Regions from separate parts of the Bacillus sp. SD127 genome, predicted to be linked through region 1. Evidence: riboswitches for the same ligand, from Rfam matches in the RefSeq annotation. Region 1 holds a riboswitch; each other region holds the start of a gene.

Region 1 (9,701 bases):
CGTTTCATAACAAAAATTCCCCCTAATAAGTGATAAAGATTAAAGGCCTGCCTCTGCTTTCCACCTCCTCTTAAAGGCCAAATACAAATTTTACCTACATAAAATTACCATCAAATAAAATGGAAGTAAATGGGGTGTTTTTCCCGTATTTTTCAAATTTGTAGTAAATATAGCGGAAAAACAAAAAAACGTCCGGTTTTCCAGACGTTTTTCGATTATTTTGTTTCAATTGGTATAAATTTAAAGATCTCTCCGCTCTGCACCGATTCAGCGAGACGTTTCAGCCAATCGTAGTAGGCTTTAGAACTTTCCAGCTGCTCGTATAAACGCTGCGCTTCATTCTTCGTTTCCTCATTGAGTTCTTCCTTATGCAATATCTCTTGTAAATCAGCCTGAGCCTCCTCAATTGCTGATACATTCACCTGAACTTCCCGTTCCCATTTTGGCGGAAAGAAATTTGTGAAAAATTTAAAGAAATCTTTTTCGGCTACAAATGTGTGCTTGCGGATGCCACGGTGAAATGTCTTTTTCACGACATTTAAATCCTGAAGCTTTTTGACACCTGTGCTCATGCTGGGCTTGCTCATTTGCAGCTCCTCCCGCATTTCGTCAAGCGTCATTTCGTCCCGCATGTACATCGTTCCATATAATATCCCGACACTTCGGGTAATTCCGTAAAGATCCATTGTTTCAGCAATGGAGTCAATAACAAGATCCCGTGCCTGTTCTATAGCTGCAAATTCTGGATTTTCATCCATACTGACCCTCTTTTCCTTTAGAAAATTAAATTTGTTAAGTCATTTCTTTATGTTCTTTATCTTAACGAAACCTAGAGAAAAGTCAAAACGAAAAATCATAATTAGGGCTTTGACAGTTTAAAAACCTTATGTTAGATTAAGGTTGTTAAAAACATTAAATTTTTATTTAACAAACTTTATTTTCGTCAAGGAGGGCTTATATGAGTCAAACATTATACATTGACGGTGAATGGATCAGTGCCGAAAAAGGGCAGGTCCGCAGTATTATTAATCCATTTAATCAAGAAGAAATCGCAACAGTTAGCGAGGGCGGGCGTGAGGATGCCGTTAAAGCAATCGCTGCTGCACGAAGAGCTTTTGACGCAGGAGAGTGGCCTTCTCTTTCAGGGCTTGAACGCGGAAAAACAGTTCTGAAAATTGCGGAATTAATCAGACGCGATCTAGACGAGCTGGCTGAGCTCGAATCCCTTGATACAGGAAAAACGCTTGAGGAAAGCAAAGCCGATATGGACGATATCGCCAATGTTTTTCAGTATTATGCTGGTCTGGCAGATAAAGATGGAGGAGAGATCATCTCATCTCCAATTCCTGATTCGGAAAGTAAAATCATCAGGGAGCCAATTGGCGTATGCGGACAAATCACGCCGTGGAATTATCCGCTTCTGCAAGCAAGCTGGAAAATCGCCCCGGCTTTAGCGGCAGGCAATACAATTGTCATGAAGCCGAGTGAGATCACACCGCTGACGACAATCAAAGTCTTTAAGCTGATGGAGGAAGCCGGAGTTCCAAAAGGTGTCGCAAACCTTGTGTTGGGACCGGGCGCCACAGTGGGTGACGAGCTTGCTGTAAACAAAGATGTTGACTTAATTTCGTTTACAGGCGGAATTGAAACAGGCAAAAAAATCATGCGGGCGGCAAGCGGCAACGTTAAAAAAATTGCGCTTGAGCTTGGAGGGAAAAATCCAAATATCGTCTTTAAAGATGCAGACCTGGAAGTCGCGGTTGATCAGGCGCTAAACGCCGTATTTTTCCACGCCGGCCAAGTATGCTCCGCCGGGTCCCGATTGCTTGTAGAAGAAGATATTCATGATCGATTTTTAGCAGAGCTTGTCAAGCGGGCGAAACGCATTAAACTCGGAAACGGTTTTCACGAAGAGACAGAAAGCGGTCCGCTTATCTCCGCGGAGCATAGAGAAAAGGTTGAAAAATATGTAGAGATCGGACTGGAAGAAGGGGCAAAACTGGAGACTGGCGGCAAACGTCCGGAAGATCCAGCACTTCAAAACGGTTTTTTCTATGAACCTACCATTTTTTCAAACTGTAAATCTGACATGAGAATTGTTCAGGAAGAAGTATTTGGGCCAGTATTAACTGTCGAAACATTCAGTTCTGAAGAAGAAGTAATTTCACTGGCGAATGATACGATTTACGGATTGGCCGGAGCTGTATGGTCGAAAGATATTGAAAAGTGTGAACGTGTAGCAGCCCATTTGAGAATGGGAACAGTTTGGATTAACGATTTCCATCCGTACTTTGCGCAGGCGCCATGGGGCGGCTATAAGCAATCCGGATTCGGACGGGAACTTGGAAAAATAGGGCTTGAAGAGTACACAGAAGTCAAACATGTCTATCGCAACACAAAACCGGCAGCGGTTAATTGGTTCAATTCATAAGAGGGGGAGATTGATGATGACATTAAATATGAAAGTAGAAAGCATGCATAAATTTCACACATTTGAAATTCCGACTGTGATTAAGCACGGAATTGGCGCCATCAACCACGTAGGAAAAGAAGTAGCTGGACTGGGTGTTTCAAAAGCATTGCTTGTTACAGACCCTGGAATTTATAAAGCCGGCGTCGCAGATCCTGTCATCGAGTCATTAAAAGGGGCAGGCATTGAAGTGGTGCTCTTTAATAAAGTTGAGCCAAACCCTCCTGTACGGCTTGTAAATGAAGGTTCTGAGCTTTACAAAAAAGAGAACTGCAACGGCTTGGTGGCAGTCGGAGGCGGAAGCTCCATGGATACAGCGAAGGCCATCGGGGTAGAAGCGACTCACGAGGGAAGCGTACTTGATTATGAAGCAGCCGAAGGAAAGAAACCGCTGGAGAACCGCATTCCTCCGCTTACGACAATTCCGACAACGGCTGGAACAGGCTCAGAGGTGACGCAATGGGCGGTTATTACAGATGAAGAAAGAGAATTCAAATTTAACACAGGCGGTCCGCTGATTGCTGCGCATTTGACTGTGATTGACCCAGAGCTTCACGTCTCAATGCCGCCGCACGTAACAGCAATGACGGGGATTGATGCTCTTGCTCACGCCATTGAGTGCTACACAATGAAATTTGCGCAGCCGATTACAGACGCAGTGGCGTTGATGGCGATTGAATATGCCGCTCACTACATTAAGAGAGCATTTGCTGACGGAGAAGATCTCGAAGCCAGATACGGAATGGCGCAAGCTGCTATGCTTGCCGGTCTTTCTTACGGCAGTGAATCAGCGGGTGCTGCTCACGCCATGAGCCAAACACTCGGCGGTATCATCCCTGTCGCTCACGGCCAATGTGTAGCGGCAATGATGGGCCCTGTTATGGAATACAACTGGAAGGGCTATCCGGAGAAATTTGCCCGTATCGCAAAAGCGTTCGGCATTGATACAAGCAATATGACAACAGAAGAAGCTGCAAAAGCATCTGTCAACTGGATGTACGATCTTGTGAAAGAGTTAGAAGTACCGACTTTAGAAGAACAAGGGGTATCGCCGGACATGATCGAGCGCTTGTCAAAAGAAGCAATGAAAGATCCGCAAACCTTCGGAAATCCTAGAGATTTAAATGAGAAAGCATATAACTGGATCTACAAGCGCTGCTTTAATCTTACGCCAAAAACTGTATAATGCGATGATCCCGCTCCTTTACAGAGCGGGATTTTTTTGGATAATTGAACATAAGTGACAATCCTAGAGATGAAGGACGGTGCAAGCTTATGTGGAAACGCATGACCGCAAAAACGGAAGGCTTATATGTTGCAGATACAGAAAGCTTTGTAACAAAACAAATGGACAAGCTCGATTTTGATTATGGCGGCATTCCCGGCGACTTACATTTCGGCCTGACAAAAAAAGCTGGGGCCCGAGAGCCAATGTTTTCAAGAGGAACAGAAATTTTTAACCGCAGACAAATTTCAATTGTTTCAACAGAAGAATGTGACGAAATTGCTTTGAAAATGGGAGTCCCGCGTATTTTTCCCGAATGGCTCGGTGCAAATGTTGCAATTAGCGGTATACCTGATTTCACAACATTAAAAGAAGGAAGCCGGCTTATATTTCCGAGCGGCGCCGCTTTACTGTGTGAGGGAGAAAATGATCCATGTATCCAGCCGGGTGAAGTCATCCAGTCTTATTATCCGGACAAGCCAAAGCTTGCACCGGCTTTTGTCCGCCATGCGTTGGGGATAAGGGGCATTGTATGTATTGTCGAGAGACCCGGTGCCGTGTATGCGGGTGACGAAATAATCGTTCATTCATACCAGCGGAACATCAAACAAAAAGCAGAAAGAGTCTGAATAAATCAGACTCTTTCTATTTTCTCTTTAATTTCTTTGATCTGGCTGAGGTGGCGTTTTTCGTGATGGCCGATAAATTCGATCCATTGTCTGACGGTCAGCTCTTGAAACAAGGGATGCGGCAATACTCTCTCAAAATCTTCTTCTTTAAGAGAGGCAATAACAGCTGTCAGCTGCTCCCTTACAACATCAAGCTCCCGTTTCATTTGGCTGCCTGAAATAAAATCATGATCCGGTTCAAGATGGGCCGGCGCTTTCCGTTTATTGCTTCTATCCTGTGCGGCCGTAAGCGGTTTTTCCTCAATCTCCTTAACAGGCGCTTCCTTTACTCGTTCTTTCAGCATGTTTTGGGCGGTCATATCAATTTTCTTCAAATGATCAAGAACTTCCCGTATACTCCATTCATCAGAAGAAGGCTTCTGATTCAGCCTTTCATCGGAAAGTCCTTTTACTTCATTCCATGTTTCTAATCTGGCTTCATTAAAGATACTCATCATATCTCCTCCTGAAAAAACATTACCATATATAAGAGCATTTATCATTTATAAAGTGCTTCGCGGGGAAGCATTTATCGAAAAATTTTGAAACCTTTTCCTCTGTATCTCGTATAAAAGGTAACGACGGCCGTCGGTTAAAGTAGCAGCTTAGAAAGGATGAGAAAATTGGAGTTATACGGTATTCCTGTCCAAACGATTTACCTTTACACCCTTATCATAGCCGGAAGCCTCACGCTGCTATTTTTATTTTTCGGAGATGTGTTTGAAGGGCTGTCCGAAGCTATTCCGTTATTACACCCGACATTGGTGCTCTCATTTTTCACATTTTTCTCCGCATCTGGATATATAGGCGAAACAGTTTTCCCCCTCTCCAGCCTGATTATTGCTCTAATATCCTGTCTTCTTTCGGTGCTGCTGGTGATATTGCTCCATTTATTTGTGCTTGTCCCTTTATCATCGGCAGAAGAATCATTGACTTATCGGGAAGAGGATCTTAGAGGCAGACTCGGAAAAGTCATAACCGCTGTTCCGGTTGATGGATTTGGAGAAGTACTGATTGAAGGGATAGGCGGTACGATTTCAAAATCAGCGATCAGCTTTGAAAATGAACAGATCAGTTACGGAACAGTCGTCTTAGTTGTGGATGTCAAAAAAGGAGTTCTTTCAGTTACTCCGCATGAACCTTTATAAAATAAGGAGGAATGTCATATGACAATGCCGATTATCATCGTCATCGCAGTTGTATTCTTTTTACTCATCGCACTTATAGCGGTATTTATTACAAAATATCGTACGGCAGGGCCTGATGAAGCGTTAATTGTTACAGGAAGTTATCTTGGAAATAAAAATGTTCACGTTGATGAGGGAGGCAACCGCCTGAAGATTGTTCGCGGAGGAGGAACCTTTGTTCTTCCGGTTTTTCAGCAGGCTGAGCCGCTAAGTCTGTTATCAAGCAAACTCGATGTATCGACACCTGAAGTGTATACCGAGCAAGGTGTGCCTGTAATGGCAGACGGAACTGCAATTATTAAAATCGGCGGCTCTATTGGAGAAATCGCCACAGCAGCCGAACAATTTTTAGGAAAGTCAAAAGAAGACCGTGAGCAGGAGGCCCGTGAGGTACTGGAAGGCCACCTCCGTTCCATTCTCGGGTCTATGACAGTAGAAGAAATTTATAAAAACCGCGAAAAATTCTCTCAAGAAGTGCAGCGTGTCGCTTCACAGGATCTTGCGAAGATGGGTCTTGTGATTGTCTCCTTTACCATTAAAGATGTCCGTGATAAAAACGGCTATCTTGAATCACTAGGTAAACCGAGAATTGCGCAGGTAAAACGTGATGCTGACATTGCAACCGCAGAGGCCGATAAAGAAACAAGAATTAAGAGGGCGGAAGCCGATAAAGAAGCCAAAAAATCAGAGCTTGAACGAGCGACGGAAATTGCTGAAGCTGAAAAAATCAATCAGCTTAAAATGGCTGAATACCGGCGAGATCAAGATACAGCAAAAGCCAACGCTGACCAGGCATACGATTTGGAAACAGCCAAAGCACGCCAGCAGGTGACTGAGCAGGAAATGCAGGTCAAGATTATAGAACGCCAAAAACAAATTGAATTAGAAGAAAAAGAAATTCTCCGCCGTGAACGCCAGTATGATTCTGAAGTGAAGAAAAAAGCCGATGCAGACCGCTATTCAGTTGAGCAATCTGCCGCTGCTGAAAAAGCCAAACAGCTAGCCCAAGCCGATGCCAAGAAATACAGCATAGAAGCGATGGCGAAGGCTGAAGCTGAAAGGGTCAGAATTGACGGCCTTGCAAAAGCAGAAGCTGAAAAAGCAAAAGGTGAGACAGAGGCTGAGGTTATTCGCTTAAAAGGTCTTGCGGAAGCGGAAGCGAAAGAAAAAATTGCCGCTGCCTTTGAGCAGTACGGTCAGGCTGCGATTTTCGATATGATTGTCAAAATGCTTCCGGAATACGCGAAACAGGTATCAGCACCGCTTTCAAATATTGATAAGATCACCGTTGTTGATACAGGAGGAAACGGTGATTCAAGCGGCGCCAACAAAGTCACAAGCTATGCGACAAATTTAATGTCCAGTCTGCAAGAAAGCTTAAAAGCGTCTTCGGGAATCGACGTAAAAGAAATGATTGAGAACTTTTCAGGAAAAGGCAACATCAAACAGAGCATCAACGAACTGACAAATGAATTAAAAGAAACAAAACCTGTTCAAAAATCTGAATAACCATTGCGGAAAGGATTAGAGAATGAATGGTGACTATAAGAGAAGCACGACTAGATGATATAAAGGCAATCGCAAAAGTGCATGTTGACAGCTGGGTGACAACATACAGCGGCATTGTCTCCGCTGAATACTTAAATGGTTTGAACTACAAGGATTTTGAAGCCAAATGGAAAAGCCGTTCATTAAAGGGGGTTTTTGTGGCAGAAGATGAAAAAGGCTCGGTATTCGGCTTTGCATCTTTTGGTTCAATTCGTTCAGAGCAGAAAGGCTATGACGGAGAGTTGTATGCCATTTACCTTTTAAAAGAAAAACAGCGGCAAGGTGCAGGCAGAGCGCTTTTGACAAAGGATACAGATTTTTTGCTTGATCAGGGCTTTACGAGCATGTTTGTTTGGGTCGTAGAAGAGAATCCTTCGATTAATTTTTATCAGTCGATTTCACCTGAAAGAGCAGCCGAGGATAGTTTTGAAATCGCAGGAGAAAGCATGAAAGAAATAGGATTCGGCTGACCGGATCTTGCTTCATTAAAAAATCTGCTTAACGGAAGATAAAAAACAACCCCCAGCGGAACGGCCGCTGGGGGTTGTTAGATTAAGCCTTTTCGGTTTTCAGCAAGCGCGGAGCTGTCATGAACAATAAACAAAGGGCAATCGCACAGATGATGAATGACGGAATCATATAAGTAGCATTATAAGTTAATGAGTAGAGCCATACCGGCGTTCCTTTTGGTGCAAAGCTGCCGAAAAATACAGCCCCTGAAATCACGTGTGCAGCATAACGCAGAAAACTGCCGATAAAAACTGCGCAAATAATTGATACGATCAATTTCCCTTTTGCTTTTGATAAGGCGGATTTGCGGACAGCGGAAGCGAAAAAGCCGCTTATGCCGACAGCGGCGAACGCTGCCATGTAATCAAGCAACAGCTGAACAGGGTGCTGAAGAAATAGATTTCCGATCGCAATTTGAACGAGACCTGTCAATAGACCGGTTGTAAGCCCCGCTTTAACTCCCCAGCGAAAAGAAATCAAAAAAATCGGAATCATCATGATGGATACCGACCCTCCTTGAGGCATACGGAGGAACATTCCGGAAACGATGTCTAAAATGACAGCAGCAGCAGTCATGATTGCAATTTCAATAAGACGTACCAGTTGTCTTGATTGAGCCATAAAAATCCCCTTCCATCGATAGACAATCCAAAAGGACAACAAAAAAGCAGCACGCGGAAGGATGAGGAAAGTTCCACGCACTGCTTTACAATCTGCAATTCATTTGACTTTGCCACATCCCTACGCCAGCGTTAACTAACAGGTTCAAAGGGTCAGAACGAAACCGCTCACTCTCAGCTTTTATGCTCCCCTTGTGGTCATCGGATATTTAGTTCGTTTCTACTATACAAGAAAAAGGTTAAAACAACAAGATGACATTGCCTGTAGTAAATGTTCTTTAATAGATAAATGTTTTATAAAGCATTACAAGTTAGATAGAATAAAGAAAGATTACAGTTTTATTGTTTTATAGATTTTTTTAAAAAACTATTGCAATAAATAATTATAGGTGTTATATTATTAAACGTCGCTGATGAACAGCAGACAAAACAAGAAGCTTTAAACAACTTTTAAAAAAGTTGTTGACAATTAAGAAGCTGAGTGTTATATTGGTAAAGTTGCTTCATTGAGAGCGGTGATGATCTTTGAAAACTAAACAAGACAAAACGTACCTGTTAATTCAAGTTTTATTATAAATCGCACAGCAATGTGCGTAGTCAGTCAAACTGAGGTCTGCACGATGCAGATCACGCAGATGTTGCCACAGGATGTGGTGAACTTAATCTGCGATCCATTTATCGGAGAGTTTGATCCTGGCTCAGGACGAACGCTGGCGGCGTGCCTAATACATGCAAGTCGAGCGGACAGATGGGAGCTTGCTCCCTGATGTTAGCGGCGGACGGGTGAGTAACACGTGGGTAACCTGCCTGTAAGACTGGGATAACTCCGGGAAACCGGGGCTAATACCGGATGCTTGTTTGAACCGCATGGTTCAAACATAAAAGGTGGCTTCGGCTACCACTTACAGATGGACCCGCGGCGCATTAGCTAGTTGGTGAGGTAATGGCTCACCAAGGCAACGATGCGTAGCCGACCTGAGAGGGTGATCGGCCACACTGGGACTGAGACACGGCCCAGACTCCTACGGGAGGCAGCAGTAGGGAATCTTCCGCAATGGACGAAAGTCTGACGGAGCAACGCCGCGTGAGTGATGAAGGTTTTCGGATCGTAAAGCTCTGTTGTTAGGGAAGAACAAGTACCGTTCGAATAGGGCGGTACCTTGACGGTACCTAACCAGAAAGCCACGGCTAACTACGTGCCAGCAGCCGCGGTAATACGTAGGTGGCAAGCGTTGTCCGGAATTATTGGGCGTAAAGGGCTCGCAGGCGGTTCCTTAAGTCTGATGTGAAAGCCCCCGGCTCAACCGGGGAGGGTCATTGGAAACTGGGGAACTTGAGTGCAGAAGAGGAGAGTGGAATTCCACGTGTAGCGGTGAAATGCGTAGAGATGTGGAGGAACACCAGTGGCGAAGGCGACTTTCTGGTCTGTAACTGACGCTGAGGAGCGAAAGCGTGGGGAGCGAACAGGATTAG
Region 2 (9,701 bases), 1.9 Mb from region 1:
TCTTCTTCAGAAAGTGCTTTAAGCTCTGCCGCAGTTGTTTCAAGACCGTGCATCACTTTAACGGGATTTCCTTTTAAGTAGCGGTACAGCTTGTTGCAATGATTTCCCGGGACATAACGCACTGCTCCTTGTTCATAAGCGCCGGCTACAAAGCGGATGACTTCAATTGATTTAGGGCCTCGGTCTGTCAAATCCCCGGCAAAAACAAGCATCCTGCCTTCATCATGTACAGGCAATCCATTTTTTATTGTGTATCCAAGTTTTTCTATCAGGGCTGTCATTTCATCATAGCAGCCATGAATATCGCTGATGATATCGTAGTAAGCCATGCAGCATCCTCCTTACTCATGATTTTATTTATTATGAAGCAAATTGCTGTGAGTCATCACCAGCTTTTATGTGCAAATTATAGAAGAATCATTTTCTGAAAAAAATGAGACCTTATTACTTTATTTTTCATCATCACCCTTGTTAAAATCGCGTTATGTTTTTTTAAAAGGAGGTTCAGATTATGGCGCATACATCTGTCGCATCATTAGTTGTCGTACTTATCGTTGCATTTTTAACTCCCATCCTTTTGCATCGGTTTAAACTCAGCATCCCTGTTGTAGTTGCTGAAATTATTATGGGATTGATTATAGGAAAAAGCGGTCTTAATTTAGTTGTGGAGGGTGATACTTGGCTTCAGACGCTCTCTATGCTGGGATTTATCTTTTTAATGTTTTTAAGCGGGCTTGAAATTGATTTTTCATCCTTTGAGAGAGGAAAGAAAAAACAGTTTCTGCAAAACGGCAAGGAAGCACCCAATACATTTGTCACAGCATCCATTATTTTTATCGGTATTTTTATTTTATCATTGCTGCTGTCCTATGGGTTCGTCTTGGCCGGATTTATCCAAAATGCTTTTTTAATGACGCTTATTATTTCTACGATTTCGTTAGGTGTTGTTGTTCCAACCTTAAAGGAAGAACGGATCATGGATTCAAACATCGGGCAGATTATCCTGCTTGTTGCTGTGATTGCTGACTTGGTCACTATGATTCTTCTTGCTGTATTTTCTTCTCTATACGGAGAGGACAGCGGAAACATGTGGCTCTTGATGATCCTGTTCGCAGCCGGAGTAGTGCTTTACTTCTTCGGCCGGGTCTTCAAACACCGTTCTTTTGTTCAATCCATGTCAAAAGGGACGATCCAGATCGGGACTCGTGCTATTTTCACCTTAATTATCGTACTGGTGGCTCTGTCTGAATCACTGGGGGCAGAAAATATTCTCGGCGCTTTCTTAGCGGGCGTGCTTGTTTCCCTGCTCTCGCCGAACAAGGAACTGGTTCAGCAGCTTGATTCCTTCGGCTACGGGTTCTTAATACCGATTTTCTTTGTGATGGTCGGTGTAAAATTGGATATTTGGACACTTTTTCAGGACCCGAAAATTTTAGTGATGATTCCGCTGTTGCTTATGGCGCTGTTAGTAAGCAAAATTCTTCCTGTCCTGTACTTGAAGAAATGGTATGATAACCGCACAATATTGGCGTCTGGTTTCCTGCTGACATCAACGCTTTCTCTTGTGATTGCCGCTGCGACAATCGGCCAGCAGCTTCATGTAATCAGCGCAAATATGTCAGGAGCGCTTACGCTGGTGGCGGTTATTGCAAGTATTTTTACGCCGGTCGGTTTTAAAAAGCTGTACAAAAAACAGGAGCAGCCGGAGGAGAAAAAGAAGATCACATTTATCGGCGCTAATCAAATGACACTGCCTGTGACACTTGAATTGCCTGAGAGCGAGTATAAAGTGCGTGTCGTGCACGTTTATCAAGAAAACGCTGAGGAAAAGCTGTCAGACTCAGTATTTTCCGTCGAAACGATTTCTGATTATGAGCATCAAACCCTTGAATCACTCGGTATATTTGATACAGAAATCCTTGTGGTGGCGACAGGGGATGAAGACATGAATACGGACATCGCACTATACGCCAAAGAAAAAGGAACAGAAAGAGTCATTGCCAGCACCGGATCACCGGAGAACGAAGCGAAATTGAAAGAGCAGGGCATCAGCATCTTTTCCATCTTGCTGTCGACCAAAACGCTGCTTCGCGCGCTGATAGAAGCGCCTGGCGTCATGAAACTGCTCACGAACCAAGAGTCCTCGCTGTATCAAATTAATATGGAAAACAGCAAATACGACGGCGTGATTCTCCGTGAATTCCCTTTAACAGGCGATGTGATTTTTGTCAGGATTTTCCGAGGTGTCGACAGCATTGTTCCTCACGGCGATACAAGGCTGAAAATCGGAGACCGCTTAATTGTCACCGGATCACGCGGGTACGTAACGGATCTTAAGAAAACATTGGAAGGATAATATCTTGACCAAATAAGGATTCGTGTTAATATAGAGGTGCAGAACAATTCAATATGTATTCGTAAAACCACTAGGGGTGTCCTTTATAAGGGCTGAGATAAAAGTGTGACTTTTAGACCCTCATAACTTGAACAGGTTCAGACCTGCGTAGGGAAGTGGAGCGGTATTTGTGTTATACAACTATGCCAATTCCAAACCACTTTTCCTTGCGGGAAAGTGGTTTTTTTATTAACAGACAGGGGGAATGACGTGTGAAGTTTTCAGAAGAATGCCGCAGTGCAGCCGCAGAATGGTGGGAAGGCAGCTTTGTCCATCCATTTGTTCAGGGGATCGGTGACGGAACTCTCCCGATCGACCGCTTTAAATATTACGTGCTTCAGGATTCTTACTATTTAACTCATTTTGCAAAGGTGCAATCGTTCGGTGCCGCTTATGCAAAGGATCTTTATACAACAGGACGCATGGCCAGCCATGCTCAAGGTACATATGAAGCGGAGATGGCGCTTCATCGCGAGTTTACGGAGCTTTTGGAAATCAGTGAGGAAGAACGGAAGTCATTTAAGCCATCTCCTACCGCTTACTCCTATACATCCCATATGTACCGTTCGGTTTTGAGCGGGAATTTTGCAGAAATCTTGGCAGCTCTTCTCCCGTGCTATTGGCTTTATTATGAGGTTGGTGAGAAATTGCTGACATGTGATCCGGGGCATCCGATTTACCAGAAGTGGATTAGCACATACGGCGGTGACTGGTTCAGACAGCAGGTGGAAGAACAAATTAACCGCCTGGATGAGCTGGCGGAAAACAGCACAGAGGAAGTGCGTGCCAAGATGAAAGAGAATTTCGTTATTTCGAGCTATTATGAATATCAGTTCTGGGGAATGGCTTATCGAAAAGAAGGCTGGTCAGACAGCGGCGTAAAAGAGGTGGAAGGGCTTGGAGCTGCACGCCATAACTGATGACCGCAAGCCGGTTGAAGATCTAATGAGATCAATTATAGCCATTCAGGATGAGGTTGATTTCATCCATATTCGTGAACGGTCTAAATCGGCGGCTGACATTTTGAAACTGCTGGAGCTTATTTCTGAAGGCGGTGTTGATAAGCAAAAGCTGGTGATGAATGGCCGGGTTGATATTGCGCTTTTTTCAAATATTCACCGCGTTCAGCTGCCGAGCAGCAGCTTTTCGCCGAAACAAGTAAGAGCCAGATTTCCTCACCTGCACATTGGGCGATCGGTGCATTCACTGGAGGAAGCGCTTCAGGCAGAAAAGGAAGACGCTGATTATGTTTTGTTCGGCCATGTGTTTGAAACGGATTGCAAACAAGGCCTTGATGGCAGAGGCGTGTCTTTGCTTTCAGAAATCAAACAGAGGATCTCGATTCCGGTTATTGCAATTGGCGGAATGACACCTGCCAGATTAAGAGAAGTGAAACAAGCAGGTTCAGACGGTATCGCTGTCATGTCCGGAATTTTTTCTTCCGATGATCCTTTGGAAGCTGCCAGACGATATTCCCGCAAGCTAAAGGAGATTCAGTATGAAAAGGCATTATGATGCAGTTGTCATTGGAGGCGGAATTATTGGTTCCGCGATAGCTTATCAGTTGGCAAAAGAAAAGAAAAACACCGCATTGCTTGAAAGCGGAACAATCGGCGGCAGAACAACAAGCGCCGCGGCAGGGATGCTTGGCGCCCATGCCGAGTGCGAGGAGCGGGATGCGTTTTTTGATTTCGCCATGCACAGTCAGCGTTTGTATCAGGGTCTTGGAGAGGAGCTACTTGCCTTATCCGGCATTGATATCAGAAGGCATGAAGGCGGTATGTTTAAGCTTGCATTCTCCGAAGAAGACGTGTCCCGCTTGAGACGGATGGACGATTTGCATACTGTCAGCTGGCATACAAAAGAAGAAGTGCTGGAAAAAGAGCCGTATACGGCCGGTGAGATTTACGGGGCGAGCTTTATTCAGGACGATGTTCATGTTGAGCCTTATTTTGTGTGCAAGGCATACGCTAAATCGGCTAAAGCGCTTGGTACGGATATTTTTGAGCATACTCCCGTTCTCGATGTGACGCGTGGCGGTGAATCCATTTTGATCAAAACGGGTTCCGGTGACGTGCATGCGGACCATGTCGTGGTTGCCAGCGGGGTCTGGAGCGGGATGTTTTTTAAACAGCTCGGGTTGAACCAGTCATTTTTTCCTGTAAAAGGAGAGTGCCTGTCTGTTTGGAATGATGATATTCCGCTGACAAAAACACTTTATCATGATCATTGCTATATCGTACCGAGAAAAAGCGGCAGACTGGTTGTCGGCGCGACGATGAAGCCTGGTGATTGGAGCGATAAGCCGGATCTTGGCGGACTTCAGTCGGTTATGGAAAAAGCGAAAACGATGTTGCCGGCGATTCAGAATATGAAGGTTGATCGTTTTTGGGCGGGACTGCGTCCGGGGACAAAGGACGGAAAACCATACATTGGCAGACACCCTGAGGACAGCCGCATTTTATTTGCGGCGGGCCATTTCAGAAACGGGATTCTGCTTGCTCCTGCAACGGGTGCTTTAATCGGTGATCTCATTATGAATAAAGAGGTCAAGGCAGACTGGCTGCACGCCTTTCGAATTGATCGCAAGGAGGCGGTTCAGATATGATGCTTCAGCTGAACGGTAAACAAGTTGAGTGGGATAGAGACACAGGTACGATTCAGGATTTGCTTGCGTCTTATCAGCTTGAAAATAAAATCGTGATCGTTGAAAGAAATAAAGAAATTATCGGTAAAGAACAATATCACGAGGTAGAGCTTTCTGATCGTGATGTCATCGAAATTGTCCATTTTGTAGGAGGCGGATGAGAATGCTAACAATTGGCGGGAAACAATTTCAATCAAGGTTGCTGCTGGGCACGGGAAAATATCCATCGTTTGACATTCAAAAGGAAGCGGTGGCTGTTTCAGAGTCTGATATTTTAACATTTGCTGTGCGGAGAATGAATATCTTTGAAGCGTCTCAGCCTAATTTTCTGGAGCAGCTTGATTTATCAAAATATACGCTTCTGCCAAATACAGCAGGCGCCAGCACGGCGGAAGAAGCAGTTCGAATTGCACGGCTTGCGAAGGCATCCGGGCTTTGTGACATGATTAAAGTCGAAGTCATCGGGTGCAGCCGCTCCTTGCTGCCCGATCCTGTGGAAACGTTAAAAGCGTCTGAACAGCTTCTTGAAGAAGGGTTCATTGTGCTGCCGTACACTTCGGATGATGTGGTACTGGCGAGAAAGCTTGAAGAGCTTGGTGTTCATGCCATTATGCCGGGGGCTTCTCCGATTGGATCGGGACAGGGGATTTTAAATCCTCTGAATCTGTCATTTATCATTGAACAGGCGAAAGTGCCTGTCATCGTGGATGCCGGAATCGGATCGCCAAAAGATGCGGCATATGCAATGGAGCTTGGAGCGGACGGCGTACTGCTGAATACGGCCGTATCAGGTGCGAACGATCCGGTGAAAATGGCACACGCCATGAAGCTCGCGGTAGAAGCAGGACGTCTATCTTATGAAGCAGGCCGCATTCCAGCCAAGTCATATGGGACGGCTAGCAGTCCGGGAGAAGGTCTTCCTGTATGACGGACAGGTATTCCAGACAGGAGCTGTTTGCTCCAATCGGCCCCGAAGGCCAGAAGAAACTGAGAGAGGCGCGCGTTGTGATCATCGGCGCCGGCGCACTGGGAACAGCCAGCGCAGAGATGCTGGTGAGAGCGGGAGTCGGATCGGTGAAAATCGCCGATAGAGATTACGTCGAATGGAGCAATCTGCAGCGCCAGCAGCTTTACACAGAAAATGATGTCAAAAAGGAACTGCCGAAAGCAGCAGCTGCTGAGCAGCGTCTTCGTTCCATTAACAGTGATGTGGATGTGACCGGACTTGTCATGGATGTCACAGCAGAAAACGTATCGGAGCTGATTCGCGGCGCATCAATCATTGTAGATGCCGCCGATAATTTTGAAACCCGGCTCATTGTGAACGATGCTGCGGTGAAAGAAGGCATTCCGTTTCTTTACGGCGCTTGTGTAGGGAGCTACGGTCTCACGTTTACTGTATTGCCGGGAGTAACACCCTGCCTTCATTGTTTACTCGATACTCTTCCGATTGGCGGTGCGACATGCGACACAGCCGGCATTATCAGCCCAGCTGTTCTGCAGGTTGCTGTCCTTCAGGTGACAGACGCCCTGAAACTGCTGACGGGAGAGGAATGCGAGCCCGTGCTGCGCTCCTTTGACCTGTGGAACAATGAGCGGTCAGAGGTAAGAGCAGCGGGACTTAAAGATGACTCGTGTCCAAGCTGCGGCACAAAGGATTTTCCGTTTTTATCATACGAAAACCAAACGAAAGCAGCAGTATTGTGCGGCAGAAACACGGTGCAAATCAGATTCTCTTTCACAAAAGAAGCAGATCTTGACGTGTTGGCGGGGCAGCTGAGGCAGGCGGGGCTGGAAGTAGCAGCGAATCCGTATTTAATTTCCTGCCGCTCGGATGACATGAAAATGGTGCTGTTTAGGGACGGCAGAGCATTGATCCATGGAACAAATGATATTGCCAGGGCAAAATCCATCTATCATAAATGGATTGGGTAATAAAAGGAGTGTAGTTTGATGAGTATATATAAAGCCTTGACAATCGCCGGCTCTGACTCAGGCGGCGGCGCGGGGATACAGGCAGATATTAAAACCTTTCAGGAGCTTGGTGTATTCGGAATGTCTGCCATTACGGCGGTAACTGCTCAAAATACACTTGGCGTCCACGGTGTGTATCCACTGACTGCAGAGGCATTGAGAGAGCAAATTGACGCTGTGGCGGAGGATTTGAGACCGGACGCCGTAAAAACAGGAATGCTTTGGAATGCGGAAATGATTGAAGAAGTGGCAAGAAAAATTGATCAATACGAATTAAGCCGGGTGATCGTTGATCCGGTTATGATCGCGAAGGGCGGGGCGTCCTTGCTTCGCGATGAATCAATCGCTACGCTGAAGGAGCTGCTGATTCCAAGAAGCTATGCGATCACGCCGAATGTGCCGGAAGCAGAAGCGCTGACGGGTATGGCGATCCGTTCGCTTGATGACCGGAAGAAAGCTGCGGAACAGCTGGTGAAGATGGGTGCGCAGCATGTGATTATCAAAGGTGGGCACCAGCCTGAGGACAATCACATTACTGACCTTCTTTTTGATGGAAACATGTTTATGCAAATCAGCCATCCTTATATCGATACGAAGCATACGCATGGCACAGGCTGCACCTTTGCTGCGGCTTTAACAGCCCAAACCGCTAAAGGAGACAGCATCCATCAGGCATTCGAGGTTGCTGCCAACTTTGTCCGCGAAGCTGTGGAAAATACGCTCGGCATCGGATCGGGCCACGGACCGACAAATCATTTCGCTTTTAAACGAAACAGTATAAAAATAAACCGATGAGACCACCTGCTTATGGGGGTCTCTTTCATGTTTGACTTTGGTATGCGCTTTTCATCTGGACAAGGTTATGATATGATAGGTATTAAGATCAGGTACTAATACTATGTCTTTAACAAATATAGGAGGCTTTATACATATGAATTTTTCACTTGAAGGCCGCAACATTGTTGTTATGGGAGTAGCCAACAAACGCAGTATCGCTTGGGGAATTGCGCGCTCTTTACATGAAGCGGGCGCACGATTGATTTTCACATATGCAGGTGAACGCCTGGAGAAATCTGTTCATGAACTCGCTGGAACTTTGGAGCGAAACGATTCCATTATCCTTCCTTGCGACGTGACAAACGACGCGGAAATCGAAACTTGTTTCGCAAGCATTAAGGAGCAGGTCGGTGTGATCCACGGTATCGCGCATTGTATCGCGTTTGCCAACAAAGAAGAGCTTGTCGGCGAATACTTAAACACAAATCGTGAGGGCTTCCTTCTAGCTCACAACATCAGCTCATACTCACTGACCGCTGTCGCAAAAGCGGCGCGTCCGATGATGACTGAAGGCGGAAGCATCGTAACGCTGACTTACCTTGGCGGAGAGCTCGTTATGCCGAACTACAACGTGATGGGTGTAGCGAAAGCTTCTCTTGACGCAAGTGTGAAGTACTTAGCTGCTGACTTAGGAAAAGAAAATATCCGCGTTAACAGCATTTCTGCCGGTCCGATCAGAACATTGTCTGCTAAAGGCATCAGTGACTTCAACTCCATCTTAAAAGACATTGAAGAGCGTGCGCCGCTACGCCGCACGACTACACCTGAAGAGGTGGGAGATACAGCAGCATTTTTATTTAGCGATATGTCCCGAGGCATCACAGGTGAAAATCTTCATGTTGATTCAGGTTTCCATATCACTGCCCGCTAAGCAGATTCACCATCAAGCAGTCCCAAATAGGGATTGCTTTTTTATTTCTTCTGATTTTCAGCATTCTGTCATATAGATAGAATATGACAGAATCGGAGGGATGAAGATGTCTAATAAGAAAAGAAACGCGGATAAAAAACCGCTCATGTATATTGTTCAGCCGGATTATATGGAAACACGCTCGTCCATGCAGGAGATCGTCATTAAAAGAAAAGCCAAACCGGCTCCGACAAAAGCAGAGGAACAGCCGGTTTATCATGAAAAAGAGCGGGAAGACATTCAGGTAAAAGGTGCAATTGAAACAGAGGAAAAAGAGCGGGAAGACATTCAGGCAAAAGATGCTCAGCAAACAGAGAAAAAACAGGCAGAGGAACAAGTGAGTCAGCAAAAACAAGAGGCGAGAGAGCCGGAGAACCAGAAAAAGCAGCAGGAACCGTTAGAAGAGCCGCAGGCAATTGAAGACACCGCCAAACAGCAACCTCAGGAAGCGGAAAAAAAGGAAGAGCCTGCACCTGAAGCCCGTAAGCCTGAAAAGGAACCGGAGGCCGTTCATAATGCAGCTAAAGCTGAAGAAAAGACACCGCCGGCCAGAAAAGTGAAAAAACCGATGAGCAAGATGTCCATCCATGAAAAAATCGACTTTTTAACAAAACTGCCGCATAACATGCCGAGAGCGCTTTGTCTGATTGAAGCCAATGGGAAAACGTACAGAGGCGTGATTGTCGGAAGAAGAAATGATTCCGTTCTGCTTCGGACGACCGGAAACGGCGCTCCGACTGAGCTGGCGATCGATGATATCACATCTCTGCACCCGTTAGGTTTTTAATGAAAGCAAAAAGCTGCCCGGCAGATCGTTCCGGCAGCTTTTTTACATAGAGAAAAGCCTGCAAATCTGCAAGCTTTTCCGCCTTATCATGAATGATGATGTGTTCGATTGATTAAACGGGGATTTAAGCAATTGATCGCGCAGAAGCAGT
Region 3 (9,701 bases), 2.0 Mb from region 1:
AATCAGTCGTCGTCCTGTTTCGGGGATAAGCCAGATGAATTGGCATCAGCTTGTGAATTTTTCCCGGTTTGGCTTTTAGGATCGCAATCTCATTCCCTAAATAAACAGATTCATCTATATCATGAGTGACGAGTATCATCGTTGTCTTTTTCCTCCGCCATATATCCAGCAGCACGTCTTGAAGGTGTTTTCGAGTAAACGCGTCTAACGCACCGAACGGTTCATCCAAAAGCAGCACCTCCGGCTCCCGCAGAAGAGCTCGTGCGATGGCCACTCTTTGAGACATACCGCCCGACAGCTCACGCGGATATGCTTTCTCCGATCCTTTTAATCTGACAATCTCGATCAGTTCATCTACCTTCTGTTTGACTTTAGGATCTTTCAAATTCAAATCGGCGGCAATATTCTGCTCAACCGTCAGCCAAGGAAAAAGACGGTGTTCCTGAAAAATAAATCCTTGCTGAATACCTGGTGCAGTCACATAGCGTTCGTTAATTTCGACACTCCCGCTAAAATCAGAATCAAGTCCTGCAATTATCTTTAAAAGTGTGCTTTTTCCGCATCCGCTCGGTCCGATGATCGTTAAAAACTCACCCGGTGCAATTGATAATTGAATATTCTCCAAGACCGTAGTTTGGCGGCCTTCTTGAGCAAATGCTTTTTCCTTGATGTTGATGGTCACAGCCACTTTTATCCCTCTCCTTCTGCCAACCCCGCCTTCTAAAAAAACAAAAAGGCCCCCATCTCTGTTTTTGTAGAGATGAGAGCCTTCGGCGGTCCGATCAGCTGCCCAATTGTTTTTTTGTTTGAATATCATGTTAATTCAAATTATTCCGATATGTCAACTCTTTTTTATTCAACATTTTTTGGATGAATGTTTATCACTTACTTTTCATATTCGCAAATAGCGCTTATTTCTATGAACCCTCGATCATCTCTATTAAACTGTTCTGCCAAGGGTTTTCTGCTTTTTTCAATAGTTTTTATCGTATTATACAAATGATTATTTTATAATCATTATAAAATAATATTGACTTTTTACTTAGAGATGATATTATGTTCTTATCAATTCCAAGAGGTGATGACATGAGTTCAAATAAACTGACAACTAGCTGGGGAGCTCCAGTTGGAGATAATCAAAATTCAATGACTGCCGGTTCTCGCGGACCAACTTTAATCCAAGATGTACACTTACTCGAAAAATTGGCCCATTTTAACAGAGAACGTGTTCCTGAGCGTGTCGTTCATGCTAAAGGTGCAGGCGCACACGGTTATTTTGAAGTGACAAACGATGTAACAAAATATACAAAAGCTGCTTTCTTATCAGAAGTCGGCAAACGCACACCTTTGTTCATCCGTTTCTCAACAGTTGCCGGTGAACTTGGCTCTGCTGACACCGTTCGCGACCCGCGCGGATTTGCTATTAAGTTTTATACAGAAGAAGGAAACTATGACATCGTCGGCAACAATACGCCGGTATTCTTCATCCGCGATGCGATTAAGTTCCCTGATTTTATCCATACACAAAAAAGAGATCCAAAAACACACTTGAAAAATCCTACAGCTGTATGGGATTTCTGGTCACTTTCACCGGAATCTCTACACCAAGTGACGATCCTGATGTCTGACCGCGGAATTCCTGCTACACTTCGCCACATGCACGGTTTTGGTAGCCATACATTCAAATGGACAAATGCCGAAGGCGAAGGCGTATGGATCAAGTATCACTTTAAAACAGAACAAGGCGTGAAGAACCTTGATGTGAAGACAGCAGCAAAAATTGCCGGTGAAAACCCGGATTATCATACTGAAGATCTGTTCAATGCAATCGAAAACGGCGATTTCCCTGCATGGAAATTATATGTGCAAATCATGCCTTTAGAAGATGCAAATACGTACCGCTTCGATCCGTTTGATGTCACAAAAGTATGGTCTCAAAAAGACTATCCGCTCATTGAAGTCGGCCGTATGGTTCTTGACAGAAATCCGGAAAACTACTTTGCAGAAGTAGAACAAGCAACATTCTCACCTGGAACACTGGTCCCCGGTATTGATGTATCACCGGATAAAATGCTTCAAGGGCGTCTGTTTGCGTATCATGATGCGCATCGCTACCGTGTGGGAGCAAACCACCAGGCCCTGCCGATCAACCGCGCACGCAACGAAGTAAGAAACTATCAGCGTGACGGACAAATGCGCTTTGACAATAACGGCGGCGGCTCCGTCTACTACGAGCCAAACAGCTTCGGCGGACCGACTGAGTCACCTGAGGATAAACAAGCGGCTTATCCAGTACAAGGAATGGCTGACAGCGTAAGCTACGATCACAATGATCACTACACACAAGCAGGCGATCTCTACCGTTTAATGAGCGAAGAGGAACGCACACGCCTTGTAGAAAATATCGTAAATGCAATGAAACCAGTAGAAAAAGAAGATATCAAACTCCGCCAAATCGAGCACTTTTACAAAGCTGATCCTGAATACGGAAGACGCATAGCAGAGGGCTTAGGTTTGCCGATTAAAAAAGAAGTTTAATAGCATAGAAAAAAACCCGCTGTTATTCAGCGGGTTTTTTACATAGATTTACGGATTGCCGTATGCTTCTCGTCAATCTTCATATAAATTTTTTCCATTAACTCCTCACTATTCATTATCTCCCGCTTGTTCTTTTCAATAAGAAGCGCCAGCGGCAGCATCTGATTGCCATATGTTTTTCGTTTTCTGAAGCGTCTTCTCCCTTTCTCTTTTTTGGTTCCCATCATTTCTCCCTCCTTTAAAAATAAAAAAGGCTCTTATCTCAAAAGATAAGAGCCTTCGGTGATCCGATCAGCAAATGTTGGAAATGTATATTAGCTATATTAAAACGTATTCAATTCGGCCTGTCAATGACTTTCTATACTGTTACTTATAAAGTTTGCTGCCTTGATTCACAAATTCCTCGGCTTTTTCTTTCATGCCCTCCTGAATGGCATCCCACTCATTAAGCTCTTTGTCTTTGGCATAATCACGGATATCCTGAGAAATTCTCATGCTGCAAAATTTCGGCCCGCACATCGAACAGAAATGAGCCGTTTTCGCCCCTTCAGCAGGCAGGGTCTCATCATGATATTCAAGCGCTCTTTCCGGATCAAGCGAGAGGTTAAATTGGTCTCGCCAGCGGAATTCAAAGCGGGCTTTTGATAAAGCGTCATCTCGTATTTGCGCTCCTGGATGCCCTTTTGCAAGGTCAGCCGCATGCGCCGCAATTTTGTATGTAATAACCCCTTCCCGCACATCTTCACGGTTTGGCAGCCCGAGATGCTCCTTCGGCGTCACATAACACAGCATGGCCGTACCGTACCAGCCGATCATCGCCGCTCCGATCGCTGATGTAATGTGGTCATAGCCCGGTGCAATATCCGTCGTCAGCGGCCCTAGCGTGTAAAAAGGCGCTTCTTTACAGATTTCCATTTGTTTATCGACGTTCTCCTTGATTTTATGCATCGGCACATGACCCGGCCCCTCAATCATCACCTGAACATCATGCTTCCAGGCAATTTGCGTGAGTTCTCCGAGAGTCTCTAATTCAGCAAACTGCGCTTCGTCATTGGCATCGGCAATTGACCCTGGGCGAAGCCCGTCTCCAAGAGAAAAGGCAATATCATACGTCTTCATAATTTCACAGATTTCTTCAAAATGAGTATACAGAAAGCTTTCCTTATGATGAGCCAGACACCACTGTGCCATAATCGCTCCTCCGCGTGACACAATTCCCGTTGTCCGTTTAGCAGTTAGCGGCACATATCGCAGCAAAACACCCGCGTGAATCGTAAAATAATCCACACCCTGTTCAGCCTGCTCAATCAGCGTGTCACGGTAGATTTCCCACGTTAAATCCTCCGCTACACCGTTTACTTTTTCAAGCGCTTGATAGATCGGAACGGTGCCAACAGGAACCGGGCAATTTCGGATAATCCATTCACGCGTCGTATGAATATCTTTCCCCGTGGAAAGATCCATCATCGTATCTGCTCCCCAGCGAATCGCCCACGTCATTTTTTCCACTTCTTCTTCAATCGAAGATGTAACTGCTGAATTCCCGATATTCGCGTTAATTTTCACATGGAAATTTCGGCCGATAATCATTGGTTCACTTTCCGGATGATTAATATTTGCTGGAATAATCGCCCGGCCGCTGGCTACTTCATCTCTGACAAATTCGGGAGACACATGCTCACGAATAGCGATAAACTCCATTTCAGGGGTAATTATCCCCTTTTTCGCATAATGCATTTGAGTGACATTTTGGCCCGTTTTCGCCCGCAGCGGTTTCCGTTTTAACCCGGGATAGCTTACATTAGGGTTAGCCTTTTTATAGCCGTTGTCTTCTGGCTTCACAGCACGTCCATTGTATTCTTCAACATCGCCGCGCCCAGTGATCCACTTGTGCCGAAGCGGTTTTAAACCTTCTTGAATATTAATTTTTACATCGGGGTCCGTATACGGTCCGCTTGTATCATAGACACGAACCGGCGCGTTTTCCTCTTCGCCGAATGATCCTGTTGTCGGACTGAGTTCAATTTCTCTCATCGGCACTTGAATATCCGGCGAAGCCCCCTCTACATATACTTTTTTACTCCCCGAAAAACTCGACATAATGGAAATGTTGGCTTGCTGCACTGAATGATTTTGCATCACTTATCCTTCCCCTCTCTTTGTTTGAAAGGACAAAATCAAGCCCATAACCAGCACAAAAAACCGGATTCAATTGAATGAACCCGGTTACAGTCAGAAAGAAACATATTATTGCAGTATTCAGCAATAATAAAAACAATTCCTCTACTTCCCCACGCTGGTACGAACCAGATCAGGTCCAAAGGGTTAAGAAGCATATCTTCTCTCTCAGCCCGTCAGCGGGCACCCCCAGTAACTATTAATTTCGCACTTATCGTATCATAAAAACAAACTGAAAAAAAGAGCAATGTATAAAATATTCAGCAAATTCAAGACAAATATGTAATCGGCAATGCTATTTCAGAGATTTCATTTTCATGAAGCACCACCTGATACGCATTTGCATCAGATCTTGAACTCACAGCCTGAAAAAAATGATCATCAATAAAATGAAGAGCTGCTCCATCATCCGCCGCATAACCGCTGCTCAACGCTTTCTCTGATATCATGTGATGATATGTAGGTCTCCGATCCTTTTCTCCATCATAATGAGGACAAAAACTGCCTTGCAAAAAACCCAAGCTTTTCAAACCGGTCAGCGGTCCGGCAGAATCCGTCACACCTTCTTCAAACCAGCAGATCGCACCTGCACTTAATCCCGCTAAAATAATCCCGTTCTCCCAAGCTTTTTTCAATATGTGATCCAGTCCCCACTCCTTCCACAGCACCAGCAAATTTCTTGTATTTCCCCCGCCGACATAAATCACATCTTTCTCCATAATAAAGGAGGCTAAATCTGTTGTCGGCGGCTTAAATAAAGACAAATGAGACGGGTCACAATCAAGCTTTTGAAAAGCATGGTAAAACCGCTGAACATAGTTCTCCGCATCCCCGCTTGCCGTTGGCAAAAAACAAATGCGAGGTGAGGGCTGCTTTGACTGATTAATGATAAATTGATCAAGAACCAGATGATCTGGTTCCATTGAAAAACCTCCGCCGCCCATCGCAATAATCTGTTTCATCATCCGACTCCCCCAAGAAAATATTTTACCCATTATAGCACTTTCGCATAAAAGCATGATACAAGGTAAAAATACCTTTGAATCAGGAGGTGACCGAAAAAATGGAACAAGACCGTTTGGCAAACCACGAAACAGTTGATTTACACGAAATCCTCAACTTCAAAACCGTATGTTTACTTAAATCAAAAATGATGCAGGGACTGGTGTTCGATCAGGAACTGAGAGCCCTTATGGAGAAGGATGTACAGCAGTCTGTACGGGACGTAACTGAGCTTCAGAGCCTCTATCAAAAGGCCCCGACAATAACAGGAGGTGACTATCATTGAACGATTTCTTAGACCCGAAAAACGCAAAAGGCATGCCTGACCTTGCTGATTCAGCACTTGCCCTAGATTTCTTAATTTCCGTAAAAACCGGTATCAAAAATTATGCTGTCGCCATCACGGAAACCGCAAGCCCAGAACTCAGAACAGCATTGCGCAATCAATTAGACGCCGCTATTTACCTGCACGGAGAACTATCACAGCTCATGATGGAAAAAGGCTGGCTTTTCCCTTCTGACTTGGACAAACAATTTCAAATCGATATGAAATCAGCACAAACAGCCGTTGATATCGCCGGACTAAAACTTTTCCCCGATAACACGAACCGTCTCGGAACATTCGCAACGCCCGATCACTAAACAATAAGGAGACATCATGAATGAAAGCTGTTACGTATCAAGGCATTAAAGACGTCCGCGTCAAAGAAGTAAAAGCGCCAGAAATCAAAAAACCTGATGATATCATCGTCAAACTGACAACCACAGCAATCTGCGGATCTGATTTACACCTAATTCACGGCATGGTTCCCAATTTTCCTGAAGATTATATCATCGGCCATGAACCAATGGGCATTGTTGAAGAAACAGGCCCCGACGTTCACAAGGTTAAAAAAGGCGATCGTGTCATCATACCGTTTAACGTCAGCTGCGGCGAATGTTTTTTCTGCAAAAACCAGCTTGAAAGCCAATGTGACAATTCAAATGCAAACGGCGAAGTCGGCGCTTATTTTGGCTATTCAGACTCAGCAGGCGGCTATCCCGGAGGCCAGGCTGAATACATGCGCGTCCCCTATGCTAACTTCACTCCCTTTAAACTGCCTGATGACTGTGAAGTAGAAGATGAGAAATTAGTATTGCTTTCAGACGCTATGTCGACAGCCTATTGGAGCGTAGACAACGCAGGAGTAAAAGAGGGAAATACCGTCATTATTCTCGGCTGCGGTCCTGTCGGGCTGCTCGCGCAAAAATTCGCATGGATGAAAGGCGCCAAAAGAGTCATTGCAGTGGATTATGTAGACTATCGCCTTCAGCACGCAAAAAAAACAAACAATGTAGAAATCGTTAATTTCGAGCATCATGAAAACGCTGGTTCATATTTGAAAGAAATCACACAGGGCGGTGCAGATGTCGTCATCGACTGCGTCGGAATGGACGGCAAAATGTCCCCGCTTGAATTTCTCGCCACCGGTGTTAAAATGCACGGCGGAGCCATGGGTGCGCTGGTAACGGCGGCACAGGCTGTCAGAAAATGCGGCACAATTCAAGTGACAGGTGTGTACGGAATGAGATACAATGCATTTCCATTCGGAGACATCTTCCAAAGGAACGTAAATATTAGAACCGGCCAAGCCCCCGTCATTCATTATATGCCGTACCTGTATGAACTGATTGCTACAGGTAAAGTAGATCCGGGCGACATCATTACCCATGTTCTGCCGTTAGATCAAGCAAAGCACGGTTATGAGGTGTTTGATACGAAAACAGACGGAGCCATTAAAGTTCTTCTTAAACCATAAAAAAAGACGGTCTCTCATTTTGAGAAGCCGTCTCTCTATTTTATTGCTCTACTCTTCTTAACGCTTCGTTTACTGTTTCTTTTATAAACGCATCTTCCCCGGTCAAACTGTCTAATCTGAGTTCACCGCTTCTCAGTCTTTCTGAAAGATTGTTAATGTCCTCCTCGACTGTGATTTGCAGCTCACCAGCTAAAAACATTCTATGTAATTCATCAGCGACCATCGTTTCTTTATTCATTCATATCTCCTCCTATACTTAAGCATCACTTTTAGTCTGTCCCTCAGATAAACGAATATAGGAAAAAAGGTTCATTTATTTCAAAATAAATGAACCTTTTTTCCTTCTTCCCACGTATAACTGTTGAGAAAAAGAAAAAGGGGAAGATCTAATATGTCATTTTTTAAGAAACTTGCCGCAAGTGCCGGCATCGGTGCAGCAAAAGTCGATACCATTTTGGAGAAAGATGCGTATTGTCCAGGAGAAGAAGTCCGCGGAACTGTACATGTAAAAGGCGGGAAAATCGCCCAGGATATCCGTTATATTGATTTACAGCTCAACACAAGATATGTCATTGTAAAAGACGATGAAGAGCACCGGAAACACGCAACAATTCATTCTTTTCGGGTAACTGGTTCATTCACCATTCAGCCTGGAGAAGAACATCAATTTCCGTTCTCCTTCATCCTGCCTCTTGATACACCGATTACTGTAGGGAAGGTAGAAGTCGCAGTAGTGACAGACCTTGACATTCAAGGCGGTATTGATAAATCAGATCACGATCGTATCTTCGTAGAAGCACATCCTTGGGTTGAAAATGTATTAGAAGCAATTGAGAACCTTGGCTTCCGTCTTAACGAAGCAGACTGTGAACAGGCATCTTACTTCCAGCGCCGTCTGCCTTTCGTTCAAGAATTTGAGTTTGTTCCAACATCAGGCTATTACCGTCAGATGCTTGATGAATTAGAGCTTATTTTTCTTTTAGAGGAAGACGGTTTAGAAATTATTTTCGAAGTTGATCGCCGGGCAAGAGGCCTGCGTGGATGGCTGGAAGAGATGTATAATGACGGAGAGCAGCTCGTACGTGTCCGTTTCAGACAATCAGAGCTTGATGATATCGAACAACTTGAAGAGGTCTTAGAAGAGATCATCGACCAATATGCTGAGTAAATAACAAAAAGGAGCCTCTGCTTATTAATATAGGCTCCTTCTTTTAATAAAAACGAAACCCCGTTTCTTACATAAGTAAGAAACGGGGTTCTTTTGTATACCGGTGGTCGGGGTCGAACCGACACTCCAGAAGGAACACGATTTTGAGTCGTGCGCGTCTGCCAATTCCGCCACACCGGCAAGTTTTACGTCGTATCTAACCGACGAATATAAATATATCATGGATATGATAAAGTGTCAATGTATTTCAAAAAAGTTTTTTGGGGAATATAATAATAAAGGGCTAAAGCGACTTTTTATGAAATACAGCCCAATGCTTACATCGACACTTTCATACAATAAAAAAATGATCTACATAAGTAGATCATTAATATGATTAGCTTCATTATATATTCAAGCACAAACACCAATTTAACTTATCAAGTAAGTAAAATTGGTGCCGAGGGCCGGACTTGAACCGGCACGGTAGTCACCTACCGCAGGATTTTAAGTCCTGTGTGTCTGCCAATTCCACCACCCCGGCAAAAGAAAGGCGACACCCGGATTCGAACCGGGGATAAAGGTTTTGCAGACCTCTGCCTTACCACTTGGCTATGCCGCCGTAATTGGAGCGGAAGACGGGATTCGAACCCGCGACCCCCACCTTGGCAAGGTGGTGTTCTACCACTGAACTACTTCCGCATCTTAAGGGACTTAATACATTATATTCAATTGATATAAAAAAGTGAGACTGGGCTAGCTGGATTCGAACCAACGCATGACGGAGTCAAAGTCCGTTGCCTTACCGCTTGGCTATAGCCCAATGATAATATGGGGCGATTGATGGGAATCGAACCCACGAGTGCCAGAGCCACAATCTGGTGCGTTAACCACTTCGCCACAACCGCCATAATCTCAAGATGTCATAAATTTGGCAGGGGCAGTAGGAATCGAACCCACACCGGAGGTTTTGGAGACCTCTGTTCTACCGTTAAACTATGCCCCTATAAATGGTGGAGGGGGGCAGATTCGAACTG

The links. Region 1 has a riboswitch for thiamine pyrophosphate ahead of thiT (energy-coupled thiamine transporter ThiT). Riboswitches for the same ligand answer to the same signal wherever they lie in the genome.
Region 2: linked by a shared signal. The riboswitch ahead of tenA (thiaminase II) and the one ahead of thiT (energy-coupled thiamine transporter ThiT) in region 1 are both predicted to bind thiamine pyrophosphate.
Region 3: linked by a shared signal. The riboswitch ahead of thiC (phosphomethylpyrimidine synthase ThiC) and the one ahead of thiT (energy-coupled thiamine transporter ThiT) in region 1 are both predicted to bind thiamine pyrophosphate.

The regions. Positions count from the first base shown of each region.
Region 1 is NZ_CP191226.1:1,087,967-1,097,667, forward strand. Features, by position in the region: gene bslA (biofilm surface layer hydrophobin BslA) at 1-8, opposite strand, end outside; gene gbsR (transcriptional regulator GbsR) at 216-758, opposite strand; gene betB (betaine-aldehyde dehydrogenase) at 959-2,431, shown strand; gene gbsB (choline dehydrogenase) at 2,448-3,656, shown strand; gene ACQVGS_RS05560 (MOSC domain-containing protein) at 3,746-4,324, shown strand; gene ACQVGS_RS05565 (DinB family protein) at 4,330-4,818, opposite strand; gene ACQVGS_RS05570 (NfeD family membrane protein) at 4,987-5,511, shown strand; gene floT (flotillin lipid rafts scaffold protein FloT) at 5,530-7,059, shown strand; gene ACQVGS_RS05580 (GNAT family N-acetyltransferase) at 7,086-7,568, shown strand; gene thiT (energy-coupled thiamine transporter ThiT) at 7,651-8,229, opposite strand; TPP riboswitch at 8,330-8,431, opposite strand; rRNA gene ACQVGS_RS05590 (16S ribosomal RNA) at 8,904-9,701, shown strand, end outside.
Region 2 is NZ_CP191226.1:3,029,115-3,038,815, reverse strand. Features, by position in the region: gene prpE (bis(5'-nucleosyl)-tetraphosphatase PrpE) at 1-329, opposite strand, end outside; gene ACQVGS_RS15885 (monovalent cation:proton antiporter family protein) at 512-2,356, shown strand; TPP riboswitch at 2,419-2,527, shown strand; gene tenA (thiaminase II) at 2,608-3,315, shown strand; gene tenI (thiazole tautomerase TenI) at 3,293-3,910, shown strand; gene thiO (glycine oxidase ThiO) at 3,894-5,003, shown strand; gene thiS (sulfur carrier protein ThiS) at 5,003-5,203, shown strand; gene thiG (thiazole synthase) at 5,200-5,970, shown strand; gene thiF (thiazole biosynthesis adenylyltransferase ThiF) at 5,967-6,977, shown strand; gene thiD (bifunctional hydroxymethylpyrimidine kinase/phosphomethylpyrimidine kinase) at 6,996-7,811, shown strand; gene fabI (enoyl-ACP reductase FabI) at 7,948-8,724, shown strand; gene cotO (spore coat protein CotO) at 8,825-9,550, shown strand; gene cotZ (spore coat protein CotZ) at 9,637-9,701, opposite strand, start outside.
Region 3 is NZ_CP191226.1:3,322,601-3,332,301, forward strand. Features, by position in the region: gene ACQVGS_RS17355 (ABC transporter ATP-binding protein) at 1-688, opposite strand, end outside; gene katA (catalase KatA) at 1,087-2,538, shown strand; gene ACQVGS_RS17365 (FbpB family small basic protein) at 2,577-2,762, opposite strand; gene thiC (phosphomethylpyrimidine synthase ThiC) at 2,905-4,677, opposite strand; TPP riboswitch at 4,810-4,917, opposite strand; gene ACQVGS_RS17375 (Type 1 glutamine amidotransferase-like domain-containing protein) at 4,986-5,678, opposite strand; gene ACQVGS_RS17380 (hypothetical protein) at 5,780-6,004, shown strand; gene ACQVGS_RS17385 (spore coat protein) at 6,001-6,360, shown strand; gene ACQVGS_RS17390 (zinc-dependent alcohol dehydrogenase) at 6,381-7,517, shown strand; gene ACQVGS_RS17395 (hypothetical protein) at 7,558-7,755, opposite strand; gene spo0M (sporulation control protein Spo0M) at 7,909-8,685, shown strand; tRNA gene ACQVGS_RS17405 (tRNA-Leu) at 8,784-8,865, opposite strand; tRNA gene ACQVGS_RS17410 (tRNA-Leu) at 9,120-9,208, opposite strand; tRNA gene ACQVGS_RS17415 (tRNA-Cys) at 9,216-9,286, opposite strand; tRNA gene ACQVGS_RS17420 (tRNA-Gly) at 9,292-9,366, opposite strand; tRNA gene ACQVGS_RS17425 (tRNA-Gln) at 9,416-9,487, opposite strand; tRNA gene ACQVGS_RS17430 (tRNA-His) at 9,497-9,572, opposite strand; tRNA gene ACQVGS_RS17435 (tRNA-Trp) at 9,597-9,670, opposite strand; tRNA gene ACQVGS_RS17440 (tRNA-Tyr) at 9,676-9,701, opposite strand, start outside.